2 linked regions of the Rhodohalobacter sp. SW132 genome follow. The protein of the gene in region 1 interacts with the protein of each later gene in a pairwise test. Links are inferred from orthologs where the notes say so. Each region holds a gene or a part of one and is shown in the gene's direction. Other genes may lie near its edges.

Region 1 (8,092 bases):
ACTTCAAGAACTATTCTATTCATAAGCGCACTTGATAGAAAATTTCAGGTTACCAGTAAGCTCAAATGACTACCTGAGATATGGTTTAGATTAATTCACGAGGGCTTTGCAAAACCGTGCTTTCGTCAAATTTCGGCGTTATCGTGGAATCGAAATCCTCACGTATTGTACATACGCTCCGGTTCCGATTCCACTCTGGTCTTGAACTATGGCAAAATCCCGGGTTTTGCAAAACCCTCTTCACTTGAAATACAAATAAGCTTTTAAAACTACCTGTAATAAATATTAAAGACTATTTTGTCTTTAATTTAAAAATAAACTACATTACATGTGGATAAAAGATTTAAATCGTGCTAATTCAGCCGGACAGTACGCTTTTTTTGAAACTTATTGTATCACTTACTAATTGTGAACCATACACTTACAAACCCATGGAAAAGAAACTTACAACTAACAATTATGCAAAACTGGGACTGGCAACCGCCCTGATTTTCATAATATCGATTATGGCAGCAGTGGAAACAGCACTTGCGTGTCCGGCGTGTAATGCGCTGTACAAGAAACAGATTGAGGAAGATATGAAAGGCACGCTCGTCGGTAAAGAGCTGATGGCTGCCATGCAGGCGCAGGCAAACCTGCCGCTTGAGTTTTCTGAGGCAACCAGCCACCTCTTCAGAAGTGAGCAAAACACCGCATCGCAGGATCACGATTTTATCGAGGTCATTGAACGGGATGCGAACCTTTCCATTCCGGCAACGGGGTATGTAGATCAGGAAGTGGAGGCGGATGTCAGCTTTACCGTTGAACTGGATGAAGGACTGGCTTACCTGGGTAACGGTGTAGTGTACGACGGTTTTCGAACGAATCGATCTGTGCCGGGCCCGACCATTCGGGTAACCGAAGGAGATATTGTTGAGATTGTAGTTCAGAATAACGGCAGGATTCCCCATGGAGCTTCTATTCATGCAGCCTATACACAGACATCTAAATATCTTGGTGAAATACCGGCCGGTCAGTCAAAATCAGTGAAGTTCAAAGCAACCATCCCTGGTATTTATATGTACCACTGTGCACCGGGCGGCCATGCAATTCCAATGCATGTGATGTTCGGCCAGTACGGTATGATCATTGTTGAACCGGCTGAACAGAAGTTTAAGCTTGAGGAAGAGCTGGGCCACGGACCGGATTTAGAGATCGACCTGATTCAGCATGAATGGTATTCCAGTGGAAAAAATGCTGTAGAAGGGAATCCCACCTATGTAACGTTTAACGGCGAGATCTTCAAGTATGTTAAAGAGCCTATCACAGCTAAACCGGGCGATTATGTACGGATCAACTTTATGAATGTAGGCCCGAATCTGCTCTCCACATTTCACCTTGTGGGAATCATATGGGATTACGCGTACTGGCAGGGCCATCCCGAAAATGTTTTGGTCGGTGGACAAACGGTTACAGCCGGACCATCTGATACCTTTGTGATTGAGTTTCGTGTTCCGCCGGACGAAGGTGCCTACACCATGCTTTCTCACGCTGTGGGATCAACCAGCCGGGGGGCAATCGGACTGCTGGTAGCCGACCGGGATGCCGATACTCCGAAGAGAATTGAAGCAACGGGGCCTGTTTACTCAGAGGAAGAACTGGCTGAATTGATGGAAGATGCGAACAGAATTATGTCACCGTTCAGGGCAGGAACACCGGACATCGATCCGCCACACACCTATGGTCCCGAAACGAATGAGGTGACGGTACGAATTATCGGAAACTCCTATTACCCGAAAACCCTGGAAATTGATCCGGGAACAAAAGTAACCTGGATCAATGAAGATGTATTCAGTTACCTGGCAGGTGAGTTTTCCGGAATTCATAATGTGGTGTCGACAGAAGGACCCACAAACCTGAACTCCCCGATGCTGGCTCATGCTGAGACCTGGAGCTACACATTTGAAGAGGAGGGTGAATACAGCTACATTTGTACGCCGCACCCCTATATGGAAGGAATAGTACGGGTGCGTGCAACAGACTCAGATCGTGATATGGCCTCGTTTATGTGGACGACAATTCCGGCCCTGCTTGCACTATTCATCGCCATTGCGGCATGGAAACGTAAACCGGAAGAGTAGTGAAAACCTAAATTATCTCCGCGTTCAACCGGATAATTATCGTTTAGATCTTGTTTTTATGATCTAAAGATGAGTATCCGGTTTTTTTATGTGCCGGAGTTCGGTCATGGTTTTCTTGCAGAATTCTTCAACAAAATTTATGTGCTTAAAGATGGCTGGACTGAATGGTTTGTTCCAGGCATAATATCCGTCACTTCGCGTAAGCACCGGACTAAGAAAGAGCCAATTTCATTTCTCACAACTCATCGTTTATTCTTCTTCGATAACTCGCTTACATCCACTCTTTCAATAATCCTACTATTGGGATTAGAAACAGTGCATTCTTAAAATTTAAATAATTCTGTAAAGGAACATTGACATGGTCTGGTTTTAGTGTATATTGTGTAAAGCTTACTTAACATAAAGACAATTAACATAGACTCATGAAAAAACAAGAAAGTGATGCTATTGACTGGCCGGGCCAAACAAGGGATGCTACTATCCGACTTGCAAAATGGACAATATTATGGGTGCTGACTGTGGCAATCCCTGCGTTTGGTCCGGCATTATTTTGGGGAGAAAATCATCTGATCAACTCTCTTGCAATACTGTTAAATGTGGGGGTTGGTATTGGAATGATCATGGCAAGCATTAATCATCTTAAAATGCAAGATGAGATGATGCAAAAAGTACAACTTGAGGCAATGGGATTTTCACTTGGTGTGGGCGTTGTGGCCGGAATTGCTTTTACTATGTTAGATACAACAAATGTGATACCATTTGATGCCGAAATAAGCTATCTGGTGATGATCATTGCGATTACGTATCTCGTTTCTGTATTCATCAACCTGAGGAGGTACAAGTGAAAAACAGACTCAAAGTACTGCGGGCTGAACATGACTGGACCCAGGCAGACCTGGCCAGCGAATTAGAAGTATCACGGCAGACGGTGAACGCCATTGAAACCGGGAAGTATGATCCCAGTTTACCCCTGGCCTTTAAAATTGCACGGCTGTTTGATAAAAGAATAGAAGAAATTTTCCTGGATGAAGAAACAAATTAATATTGATGCGGGATCGTAGTAAGAAGTCTGAACAGGCTTTGTAAAATCCCCCTAAAGTATTCATCTTGATCTTCTTTCAGCATATGAATCGTTTATTGATGCGTTATGAAACCACTATCCAAACTTACCGAAGGCATACATCAGAGTGACATCAGGTCGGTTACCGCACGTGTGAATGCGGTGAATGGCATTAACCTGGGACAGGGAATCTGTGATATGCCGGCACCGGATTCCATCAAAGAGGGAGCGAAGAAGGCGATCGATCAGGACAGATCCATTTATGCTCCTTTTGGCGGTGCGGATCCGCTGGTGGATCGGATTGTTGAAAAGGTGAAGACGTTCAATCAGACCCCTATCCAGGGAGCCGAAAATATTATGGTCACAGCAGGTTCAACCGGGGCTTTTGCAACGGCTGCCTTTGCGCTGCTCAATCCCGGCGATGAAGTGATCCAGTTTGAACCTCTGTACGGCTATCATAGTAAGCTGCTGGAGCTGCGCGGGGTAAAACAGATATCACTGGCACTCCACAGTCCCTCATGGGAGGTTGATTTCCACAAACTTGAATCGCTGATAACCCCAAAGACCAAGGCGATCGTACTCACCACGCCCAATAATCCCTGCGGGAAAGTGTGGAGCCGGAAGGAGCTGGAAACGCTGCTGTCCCTGTTGATTAAACATGACATCTACGCCATCACTGACGAAGTGTATGAGTACATGACCTACGATGGCCGGGAACACATTTCACTGGCATCCATGGATGGAGCATTCGAACGGACTATCACACTGAGCAGTTTTTCCAAAACATTTAATATGACCGGGTGGAGACTTGGGTATGCATCGGGACCGAAGGAGATTATCGGAAAGATGGGTTTGCTGAACGATATTCTCTACATTTGTGCCCCCACGCCTTTGCAGCACGGCCTTGCGGATGGATTTGCCACAGAGAGCAGGTATTACGAGCAGTTACTAAGGGATTACGATAAAAAACGGACCATGATGTGCAGTGCGCTGGAGTCGGCCGGTTTTGATGTGCCCTGGCCGGAAGGCGCCTATTATGTTTTGGCGAGCTTTCGTCCGATGGCTGATCAGCCCGGATTTAGCAACGACCAAACTGCCTGCAGCACCCTGATTGACCGCGTGGGAATTGGCTCGGTGCCGGGCGGATCGTTCTATTCAAACCCCAAAGACGGCAAATACCTGCTGCGGTTCTGCTTTGCCAAGAAAGAAAACGAGCTTAAAGAAGCCTGCCGGAGACTTGAGGGGCTTTAATGGGTATGATCCACAGACTTTTCTGCTTTTACAGCGCTGTAAACCGGCGCCGCGTAGTGCATGAACTCCACATACTTAAGAACAAACTTCCGGCCCGCTTCAACATCATTTGTGTCAAATTCTTTGGCTTCCATCATTTCATCGAAGTAGGCGTGCAGCCCGGCTTCAAATTCACGGACAATAAGATCGCGAAGCTCTTTGAGTGATCCGGTTTCCAGGGCATGGTCTCCGGCCGGTATCACAGGACCGAAATCGGTGCCTGCAGGTTTCAACCCGGTATAGGTTGCACCTTCCGATTCGCGGTGGAGCCGTACCAGGGTTTCAAAGAAATACATATCGGCCATCTCCCTGACCTGTTCATTTTCGTCTCTCACATCAAGTGCTTGCTGAAACGATTCCCGGATTTGACCTTCCTGTTCTTTGTTCACCCAAATCAGGACCAGGTTGACATCCCCGGTCATAAGAGCTTCCTGTGCGGCCAGCACCACTGGCCCGTCCATACTGTCGCAGTGGGCTTCGGCCTGGTTCGGCAGCATCAAACCTGTAAAGAGTAGTGTTATTATTAGAAGTGAGGAATTTAAAACTGTTGAATACATCGTGTTCTCCATTTGATATTGTTGATTTGTACACAACATACAGGAGTACAGCCGGCACTAAAATGAGCTGGATCAAAGAAGTGCAAAAAAGGTTGAAAATAATATTTCAGTGTGTAATTTATGTGCCGGAAATAACTGCAGAGAGTGCATCTTTATCATTAATAGCAACCCATAGCCGTCCTGATGTGATCATCTCTTCCTGCTGAAACCGGCTCATAATCCGACTTGCGGTTTCGGTGGAGGTTCCAGTCATATCCGCCAGATCTTTGCGGGAAAGCGGCAGCTGTAATAAAATTCCAACCGTTTTCTTCTCTCCAAATTTTTCACATAATTTCAACAGGATATGGGCAATCCGTTTTTCAACAGAAAGTGTGGTGAGATGATGGATTTGCTCCCTGGCAGAGGTTAGTTTTTTTGTGGTAATATCCAGAATTGAAACGGCAATGGAAGAATTCGTATTCAGAACTGAACGAAATTCCCTGTTCCCGATTGAAAGGATGCAGACATCGCTTTGTGCAGTGGCTGTTTCAGAATAACGATCTTCACCCAGTTCATTCAGGCTGCCGAAATATTCTCCAGGCTTCAGCATATCCACCAGGATCTCTTTGCCATCTTTAGTAAAACGGCTCAGCTTAACAGCCCCATAAACCACAACTCTAAGTAACGTTGCAATATCTCCCTCTTCGTAGATCGAGTGGCCGGCTGAGAAATGTGATGCGCTGAATTTTTCATTTACCTGCTGCAAGGCTTCTCTGTCAAGACTCTGAAAAAACGGAATCATCCCCAGCTTTTCCATTCGCACATCAACCGTGCAATGGTGCTTTTTTATAGATGGAGATTCCAGGGGTGTAGTTCTTTTTTGAGACATATATTTACATTAAAAAGACCAGGCTGATTTTCAAAGCCATTCAGGATTTGTATACAATCCTGAATTATTTATCAACTTTCTTCTTCAAGCTTCATCACCTTCACTTTCCACTCCTTCGGCATTGTCATCAGGTACTCCCACTTGAAAGGTTCTGAATTTTCCGCTTCCATCTGGTAGTAGAGCGGTTTGGGATCGTGATCGTTGATGAAAACAAAGGCTTCTCCCGGCTTCAGGTCATCAAATGCCTCGAAAACCATATCATGACGTTTGGCCGGAGGATGAGGGCGCACATCAAACTTGTTGACGACCGTAATGTCCGTTGCATCGATATCATTTTCAGCTTTTTTAGTGACGTGAATAATGGTTTCATTGTCATCTTGCTTTTTGTACTCCCAGGTGTGATCCCCTTCAAATTTATTTTGAAAGATTTGGTGGATTTCCTCCGGTTTTTCTGAAGCCCTGATCTCCATCACATCTCCCGGAAGCATCATCCCGTAGCGATGAAAAAGGGTGTATTTCCAGTCTTTTTTATCGGCTTTTCGCAGATCGATCAGTGTAGAGACATCGTTGTCTTTGTCAGCTTCTGAATCAGCCGTTCGTGTAACCCGAACTTTCCATTCCTCGGGATCGCGCTGCAGGTATTCCCATCCCACTACATCCCCAAAGATGGATCGGAATTCGTAATAAAGCGGCTTCGGATCATGATCGTTTATAAAAACAAAACTATCCCCTGCCGGCAGATCTTTAAAAAGCTTCAGCAGTTTCTCGTGGCGTTTGATCGGGATCAGTATTCGTACATCGAATTCATCGGTTGTTATGTTCATTGGAGGTGTTATTATATTATATAGTTATAAGAGTATTTTATCTTGTAAATAATATAATTTATCGATTGTTTTCTGACTGTGAATCACTCCGCCAGTAATTGTTCGCTGCGGCCACCGTTTGAAAATGAACGGCTACTACATGGGATGAAGCAATCAGGGCATCCGGATCTTTTGCGTAGACTTCACGCAGCATAAACAGAACCTCCTTATCCGGCTGTGCGGATGTTACTCCTTTACGGGCCAACTGAATAGCTACCTGGAAGCCTTCTTCAGGAGTGTCGGTAATCAGGCTGAGTTCGGTATCTTTATTCCGCTCTGAATCCATTTCAGCCTGGGCATAACTGGCTGATACGGATACCAACAGAAGCATTGCTGCGATTAGTAGTGATTTTGCGTTCATATGGATTGTTGCTTTTTTTAGGGTTTGATTTAACTGTTATCGGAAGCTTTTTCCAGGAACTCTTTTAAAACAATTGCGTGATTGTGTGTCTCGTCCTTTGTGGCATAAAGAAGCGTAACTTTTTGATCCCCGGCTAAATCAAGCAGTTTTTCAACCGGTTCTTCCTTTGAAGCCAGCTCATGTTCATACCGTTTTTTAAACTCTTGAAACTTGTCCGGATCGTGATCAAACCACTTCCGTAATTCCGGTGATGGTGTGATCTCTTTCATCCATTTATCCAGTTTAGCGTCCTCTTTTGAGACGCCACGCGGCCAAAGGCGGTCCACCAGCACCCGGCAACCATCCTCATCCGATTGTTCTTCATAAATTCGTTTGATTTGAAGGTTGAGGGTGCTCATTAAGCTAAAGTCACAAAATTTCACTTAACCATTTACAGGAATCTCATAGGTACAGGAGAAATCCCCATCAGCGATGTAGCTTGTTCGCTCAACATTTTTATTAAACAGTTTCCGGTAAAACATCGCCTCCAGTTTACAGGGCAGCCGCGTTTCTTTCACCACTTCTCTGAACGGACAGTTGCACTCTTTGATGGTGATGGTTCCGTCTTCCGAATCCAATTCAGCCTCCGGCATGAAGCCTTCCTCTTCAAGAAATCCCATCAGCTTGTCGAGTTGTGATTTTAAATCATTTTCAGATGCCTCGTCCATTCTGTTCCGGGCTTTCTTCAGGCGCTCCTCCCAGAAGGATTCAAAAAACTGTTCAATCGTCTGCTCATCCCCCTGCTCTTTTAAAAACTTCAGAAGCTCCCGAATGAGATCGGATTCTGAGGAAGGGAAAAGGCGATTCCCTTTTGGGGTGATTTGGTACTGCAGGCTGGGGCGGCCGGGACCTGACCGAATGTATTCACGGCGGATATATCCATATCTTTCGAGCTGTAGAAAATGCTCTCTGAGGGTGGTTTTAGCCAGCTCGG
Region 2 (7,642 bases), on another replicon or contig:
TGCTCCGCAATAGAGCAAGATAAAAAAGTTTGAACGATTATGGGTAAAATTCAGAAACAGCTTTTGATTTCGGGCAGAGTTCAGGGCGTGGGTTTTCGTCATTTTACGAAGCAAAACGCACGTGGTCTGGGTGTAAACGGCTGGGTGAAAAATTTACGAAATGGCGATGTTGAGGCGGTTTTGGAAGGTGAAGAAGAGCAAGTGGATGAACTGGAAAATAGACTAAAATCGGGTCCGGTAGCTGCAAAAGTTAAATCTGTAGATGTAGTGAAAATTGAAAATGTGACCGAAGAATCATTTAAATACTTTTCCGTAAAGCGGTAAGCGTGCTAAAAGGCGAAAATTTCGGTTTGATAAACAGCAGAAGTGAATTCTGCTCCGCCATCGAATGTTGAATTTGATGAGGGTAAATTGAGTCATGCCATCATTCTAAAGTATTTCTATGAGCTTTAAAGTTGTAGTGAAACTTATTCTTTGGATCGGAGCCGGTTATCTTTTGCTGGTAGGAGCACTCATTATGTTTCAAAATCAAATAATATTTCACCCTTCGGGCCAAATGATCGATTCGCCGGACAGGCTCGGGTTGGAATGGAGTGAACATTATATTGAAACGCCTGATGGCGTAACCATCCACGGCTGGTTAATCGGGGATGCCAGTGAGCAGCCCGTAGTGATATATTCTCACGGGAATGCGGGTAATATCAGCGGAAGAATCGGGATTGCTGAAACGATTGTAAACCAGGGTGCGGCTGTATTTTTATATGATTATCGCGGATATGGCAACAGTGAGGGATCGCCTGATGAAGCCGGAATTTACACTGACGGCATTGCCGTAGTGAATTATCTGGAAGAAGAAGCAGGCATTCCGCCGGAGAGGATGATTTTTTACGGCCGATCTTTGGGCGGGGCAGTCGCAGCCCGGCAGGCGGCTGAGTTTGATGGCCGGGCCCTGGTGCTGGATTCATCATTCATCAATGGAAAAGAGATCGCTTCGGATGTCTACCCGTTTGTGCCGGGATTTTTAGTCCCGATCCAATTTCCCGTGGATGAAGATCTGCGCACCAGCCGTATTGATACGGTTTTGGTGATGCACGGAAGCAGTGACCGGATTGTAAATATCCGTCACGGGAAAAGACTTTATGAGATCGCTTCAGAAACTAAAAATGCCCGTTTTGTGGAACTGCAGGGAGGCCACAACGACAGCTTTAATACATCGCGTGATCTGTTTGCCGAGAGCTGGAGCTCGTTGATCCGTGATACGGATGATTCCTGATTTTAACTTCTGCGCGGGGCGAAAGGGCTACGTGGAATCATCTCTTTAATGGTCTGTAAAATAAGATTATCATACTCTTCATTGATTTGAGCAAGATTTACAACCTGTTCTGAATTCACTTTCCCCCATCCAACAGCATCCTGTATCTGGTTATCCCAAATTAAATATTTGGTCTCAAAATTTGCTTTGGTAACCGTTTCAGGTTCATGGCCGCCATATGAAAAACCAGGTGCCAAATCCTGAAATATATTGAAATTGTACCCATCTAAAAGTAAAACAAATCTTGGAGATACCCCATCACCATCATTGGTTAGCTTAGAGCCTTTTTCCGGTGCAAGGATATGAAGAGAGGTACCATTTTGATCAAAATGGCGTACTTGAAAGGTTAAATCCGGAAAATCTGAAAAATTCAAATGTTGGGTAACTTCCGCTGCAGTAGCCTCAGAAAAAAGTTCAAAAAGTCGTTCATTGAAAAGCGAAGTTTCTGCTGCACTCAGAGTTCCAAACGTATGATCGGGATTGGTTTCAGAGAAATCTGACTCTTCAATTTTAAAAATAGATACAGAATCATTTAAATTCTGATCTTCGTAATCCGGTGAAATGTATTGATTGGTAGTACCTGAACATGAAATTAATATAAGAGAAACGATCAGAAGTGGGTATAGCAGTAGCTTAGACATAAAAATAGTAAGGAATGGTTTGATTCTTGATGCGTGAGGTGTAATGCAACGTATGTTCTTTATAGCGAATTATAGTATTTGAATAGAGCAGCTACATCATCTGCATTATCGAGTTGAAGATTGTTGTTGTTTACAAATTGTTCAATTTCATCTGAATGATCAGGAAAAACGCGTAAAACTCGTCGTTCATTCAGACGCCTCAATCTTTCTGTATCTTCATTCCCAAACTTAACATAATAAGTTTCAGTAGTTGAGAACTCATTGGTGTTTGCTGACGCCCCATAATTTGCATTCGCCTGTCTGAGGGTGGCTGAATACTTGACCATAAATTTTGCATCTCCATCTGCGAGAATTTCAACAAAGTTATTCTCACTCAACCGCCGGGCATCAAACCCTTTTTGTAATGTAATGGTTTCATTCTGACCTGTGATTTCTATTTTATTGATAACCTCGGCATCCAGAACGAAGATGTTACCATTATTCTGAAACTGAACATTCTCTTCATGAATATTGAATCGAAGAGGGACATCGCTCACAGTTTTACCATTCATGAATGTTAAGGAGCCGGAAAGAAATTCATTGAACAGATATGGGGAACCATCAGCATCTATTTCTTTTTCAAACCTTTCCATATAGCCAGGGGAAAGGTCCTGAATCATTTGATACGTATTTATTTCTTGTCCAACCTGAGCAGAAATTTCATTTGAAGAAAGCTGCAGCATAAAAATGGAAAGAACGAGTATGGCTAAATTTCTCATGATGAATCAATTAAAAATTATTTTAAATATATCAATTCCAATCTAATTGATATTTGACGAAAAATAAATGAGGGTTTGTAAAACATTGTTTGTTCCTGATTAGATATTCAAGGTAAAGAATTATTGCTTTAAGTTGACAAAGTAAGAATCAGTCAAATATCCGTCTTTGAATGTCATCTGTACATTTCTATTAGTATTGAGGGAATTTTAGAAACGATTAAAATAAAAGAAACCTGATCCCGGAAATTCCTCCGATTTTAACCTGTGAATGGTTCAAATCTCGTTTATATTTGAAGCGTACGATATAGCAAAATCATCCATCAGTAATCTCCTTTTATGTACCTGATTTTTGACACCGAAACCACCGGCCTTCCCGATAACTACTCCGCACCGCTGACAGATTTCGACAACTGGCCGCGCTGTGTGCAGCTTGCCTGGCAGCTCCACGATCACACCGGTAAATTGGTCTCGGAGGGGGACTATATTGTTCAGCCCGATGGTTTTACAATTCCTTTTAACTCTGAAAAGGTACACGGAATCTCTACCGAACGGGCACGGGAGGAGGGCGTTCCGCTGGAAGAAGTGATGGATGCATTTAATCGGGATGTTGAGCGAACTACATTTGTGGTAGGCCACAACCTGGAGTTCGATCTCAATATTATGGGATCGGAATACCTGCGGATGGAGCGGGAGAATCCGCTTGACAAAAAAGTTCCGATTGATACCAAGGATGAATCAACTGAATTTTGTGCGATTCCGGGCGGACGCGGTCGCTACAAATGGCCTACGCTTGCCGAACTGCACGATAAACTGTTTGATGTGGGCTTCGAGGAGGCTCACAATGCTGCGGCTGATGTGGATGCCACCGCGCGTGCGTTTCTGGAGCTGGTTCAGCTGGGCGTTATCAAACCAAACCTGCCAAACGACCTGGAGCTGGATACCAAATCTCCCAGGGAGTGGATCAATCCGGCCCACTACATGCCAAAGGTGGAGGAGCTGCGGCGCAGAGGCGTGACCGGCGAGGCGGATGAGGACGATTCCGCAATTGATCTGCCGGCAGAGGCAGCCGACGGTGAAAAAATTACGGGTTCGTTCAGCCATCTGCATACCCACTCCAAATTTTCGGTTTTAGAAGCAGCGGCCGGTATTGATGACTTGATCGATAAAGCGAAAAAAGATGGGATGCCTGCCGTGGCGCTTACCGATCTCGGGAATATGTACGGCATTTTTAGTTTTGTGCAGAAGGCGCATTCGGCCGGTATCAAGCCGATTATCGGGTGTGAGTGCTATTTTGTGGAAGATCGCCATCAGAAAAAATTTACACGCGATAATCGCGACAAGCGGCATCAGCAGGTGTTTCTGGCCAAAAATCGTGAGGGATATCAAAACCTGGCGGAGATGTGCTCGCTCGGTTTTATTGAGGGGTACTATTACAAATTCCCGCGGATCGACCGGGAGCTGGTGAAAAAGTATCGGGAAGGATTGATCGCCACAACCGGAGGGTTGCAAGGCGAGATTCCCGACCTGATTCTGAATAAGGGAGAGGAGTTTGCCGAGGAAGCACTGCAGTGGTGGATCGACCTGTTTGGCGATGATCTCTACATCGAACTGATGCGCCACGGCCTGGAAGAGGAGGAGCGGGTGAACAGCGTGCTGCTCAAATTTGCGAAAAAGTACGATGTTAAAGTGATCGCCACAAACAACCTGTTCTATATGGAGCAGGAAGATGCGAAAGCACATGATGCGCTGCTCTGTATCGATAATGGCGAACTGATGAGCACACCGATTGGGCGAGGGCGCGGTTACCGCTTTGGGTTCCCGAACGACCAGTTTTATTTCAAAACGCAGGAGGAGATGAAAGCCCTCTTTGCCGATGTTCCGCAGGCGATCACCAATACGCAGGAGATTGTGGACAAGGTGGAACCGCTTGAACTGAAACGCGACGTGATTCTTCCCAACTTTACCCTGCCTGGTCCATTTGAGACGGAAGATGATTACCTGCGTCATCTTACCATTGAAGGTGCCAAAGAGCGGTACGATGAGCTGGATGGTGAGGTGATGGATCGGATCGATCACGAGCTGAATATCATCAAAACAATGGGCTTTGCCGGCTACTTTTTGATTGTACAGGATTTTATCGCCAAAGCGCGCGAGATGGAAGTGTATGTAGGTCCGGGGCGTGGTTCGGCGGCGGGATCGGTGGTGGCGTACTGCACGGGCATCACCAATATTGACCCGCTGAAATACGACCTGCTTTTTGAGCGGTTCCTGAACCCGGAACGTGTGTCGATGCCGGATATCGATATCGATTTTGATGATGACGGACGCCAGCGCGTGATCGATTACGTGGTGGATAAGTACGGAAAATCTCAGGTGGCACATATCATCACGTTCGGTTCGATGGCGGCGCGGTCATCGGTCCGTGATGTGGCACGTGTACTGGATCTGCCGCTGCCGGATGCCGACCGGATCGCCAAGTTGATCCCGGATACGATCGGTATCTCGCTGGAAGATGCGATCAAGGAGGTTCGCGATCTTCAAGAGATTAAAAAGAAAGATGATCTCGAAGGACAGACCCTGAAGATGGCGGAGACGCTGGAGGGATCGGTCCGGAATACAGGAATCCACGCGGCTGGGGTGATCATCGCGCCGGATAAACTGACCAACTACATCCCGATCGCTACAGCAAAAGATGCCGATCTGTATGTGACGCAATTCGACGGAAAATATATTGAAGATGCCGGGATGCTGAAGATGGATTTCCTCGGCCTCAAGACGCTTTCGATTTTGAAAACGGCGATCCAGCAGGTGAAGGATAATCACGGTGTTGAGTACAACCTGGACGATATCCCGCTGGATGATGAACAGACGTTTGAGTTTTTCAAAAAAGGACTCACCGTGGGCGTGTTTCAGTTTGAATCAGAAGGGATGCGGAAGCACCTCAAGGATCTGAAACCGGAGTCGATAAATGACCTGATCGCCATGAACGCGCTTTATCGTCCCGGTCCGATGCAGTTTATACCCGACTATATCAAGCGGAAACATGGTGAGGAAACGGTGGAATATCCGCACGATGATCTGAAGGGAATCCTGAAACCGACACACGGAATTATGGTCTACCAGGAGCAGATCATGATGGTAGCGCAGAAAATGGGCGGCTACTCGCTCGGGGAAGCGGATGTTCTGCGGCGGATCATGGGTAAGAAAAAAGCTGATCTGCTGCCGCCGGAAGAGAAGAAGTTTATGAACCAGGCGCAGGATCTGGGCTACAGCAAGGAAGTGGCAAAAGATGTATTCGACAAGATGGCCCTTTTTGCCGGTTATGGATTTAACAAATCGCACTCCGCAGCCTACTCGGTAGTAGCATACCAGACGATGTACTTTAAGGCCAATTACACGGCCGAATATATGGCTGCGGTGCTGAGCCACAATATGAACGACATCAAAAAAGTGTCGTTCTTCATTGAGGAGTGCCAGCGGGTTGATATCCCGGTGGACCCGCCCAATATCAATACTGCGGAAGGTAAATTTGTGGTGCGTGACGGACGCGTGCAGTACGGAATGTCGGCCATAAAAGGTGTGGGATCTAATGCTATCGAACAGATCGCCGAAGAGCGTAAAAAAGAGGGCGAATTCCGTTCTATTTTCGATTTCGCCTCGCGGATCGACACCCGGGTTTGCAACCGGCGCACGATTGAAAGTCTGGTGCAGGCCGGCGCCTTTGATACACTGCATGATAACCGCGCCCAGCTCCTGGCAAGTGTGGAGGATATCATCAGCTACGCCTCCCGCAAACAGGAGGAGAAACGATTGAATCAGGCGAGTCTCTTCGGAGGAGACAGTGGTGCCGGATCAGGATTTGATGAACCAAAATTGCGCGACTGCCCGAAGTGGACCAATATCGAACGGCTGAACCGCGAACGGGAACTGATCGGTTTCTATCTGAGCGGCCATCCGCTGGATCGATACCGTGAAGATATCCGGCTGTTTGCATCACATACGCTTGCAGAGGAGAAAATCGGTCAGATGAGCGACCGCGAACAGATTAAGATTGTTGGGATTATTACAGGCGTGAAGCAGATCAGCGACAAAAAAGGGCGCCCGATGGCATTTGTTCAGATCGAGGATCTGCAAGGCGCGATGGAAGTGCTTGTATTTAGTGATGTGTTCGACCGTCACCAGGGACTGCTGACACCGGATACCATTGTACTGCTCGACGGTACGCTGAGTCTTCGCGGCGGGCAGCCCAAAATCATGGCCAATACGCTGGAGCGGGTTCAGAACCTGCGCGAAAAATTTCAGAACCAACTGATGCTTAAACTCCGGCTCGAAACCTCTTTGCTCACCAAAGATGACCTCAACGAGATGGCCACGCTGATGAGTATACACAAAGGCGAAACTCCGGTTACCCTTCGTGTGCTAAGCAAACACGCAAAAGGCCCGCTGAATATGAGCGTCAGGAAATTTGTGGTAGAACCCAACAACGAACTACTGAACGGTTTGCGGAATATTGTAGGTAAAGAGTCTGTACAGTTGACGAGAACGAGTTAGAGGCAACCCTCCAAGGGTTTCAAACCCTTGGAGGTTTTTCAATCGAGTACTAATAATATTAAACATAGAGCCAAGCATTTGTATTTATAAATGTTATTAAATAATGTTAGCTTAACCAGTAAAGCAATGCAAATCTGAACATGATCACGAGGTCTATGGATCGACGAAAGTTTATCAAAACATCCGCACTTACAACAGCAGCAATCGGGCTTACCGGGCCGCTAACTTTTTCGAAAGGCATCTATTCGCCCAACGATAAAATTGTTGTTGCTATGATGGGAGGGCGTGGAAGGGCCGGTTATTTGTCGGAGGTATTTGCCGGTGCAGAGGGTGTGGAAGTGAAATCAATTTTTGATGTGGATGAACGTCCGCTTGAAGAA

The links. Proteins that work in one complex are often made in the same cells at the same time.
Region 2: the proteins of DYD21_RS01220 (region 1) and dnaE interact in binary tests that used the Escherichia coli proteins (3 or more experiments, as listed by UniProt). The link is inferred for Rhodohalobacter sp. SW132 from one-to-one orthologs.

Annotation. Positions count from the first base shown.
Region 1 is NZ_QUOK01000001.1:289,437-297,528, forward strand. The notes cover bases 2,469-5,349. They hold DYD21_RS01220 (pyridoxal phosphate-dependent aminotransferase), read left to right. Parts: upstream 2,469-3,267; coding sequence 3,268-4,431; downstream 4,432-5,349. Other genes in these bases: DYD21_RS01210 (hypothetical protein), read left to right, coding at 2,543-2,965; DYD21_RS01215 (helix-turn-helix transcriptional regulator), read left to right, coding at 2,962-3,162; DYD21_RS01225 (DUF6448 family protein), read right to left, coding at 4,428-5,027; DYD21_RS01230 (Crp/Fnr family transcriptional regulator), read right to left, coding at 5,146-5,349. In the rest of the region: DYD21_RS01200 (alginate lyase family protein), read right to left, coding at 1-23; DYD21_RS01205 (plastocyanin/azurin family copper-binding protein), read left to right, coding at 432-2,120; more of DYD21_RS01230, read right to left, coding at 5,350-5,895; DYD21_RS01235 (DUF2249 domain-containing protein), read right to left, coding at 5,967-6,719; DYD21_RS01240 (hexameric tyrosine-coordinated heme protein), read right to left, coding at 6,778-7,044; DYD21_RS01245 (DUF488 domain-containing protein), read right to left, coding at 7,149-7,517; DYD21_RS01250 (metalloregulator ArsR/SmtB family transcription factor), read right to left, coding at 7,542-8,092. UniProt on the Escherichia coli protein: Shows aminotransferase activity with methionine and histidine as substrates, and to a lesser extent also with phenylalanine.
Region 2 is NZ_QUOK01000011.1:134,257-141,898, reverse strand. The notes cover bases 2,706-7,462. They hold dnaE (DNA polymerase III subunit alpha), read left to right. Parts: upstream 2,706-3,047; coding sequence 3,048-7,262; downstream 7,263-7,462. Other genes in these bases: DYD21_RS17650 (Gfo/Idh/MocA family oxidoreductase), read left to right, coding at 7,418-7,462; DYD21_RS17660 (hypothetical protein), read right to left, coding at 2,706-2,711. Outside these bases: DYD21_RS17675 (acylphosphatase), read left to right, coding at 40-324; DYD21_RS17670 (alpha/beta hydrolase), read left to right, coding at 443-1,273; DYD21_RS17665 (hypothetical protein), read right to left, coding at 1,276-1,953; more of DYD21_RS17660, read right to left, coding at 2,013-2,705; more of DYD21_RS17650, read left to right, coding at 7,463-7,642. UniProt on the Escherichia coli protein: DNA polymerase III is a complex, multichain enzyme responsible for most of the replicative synthesis in bacteria. This DNA polymerase also exhibits 3' to 5' exonuclease activity. The alpha chain is the DNA polymerase catalytic subunit.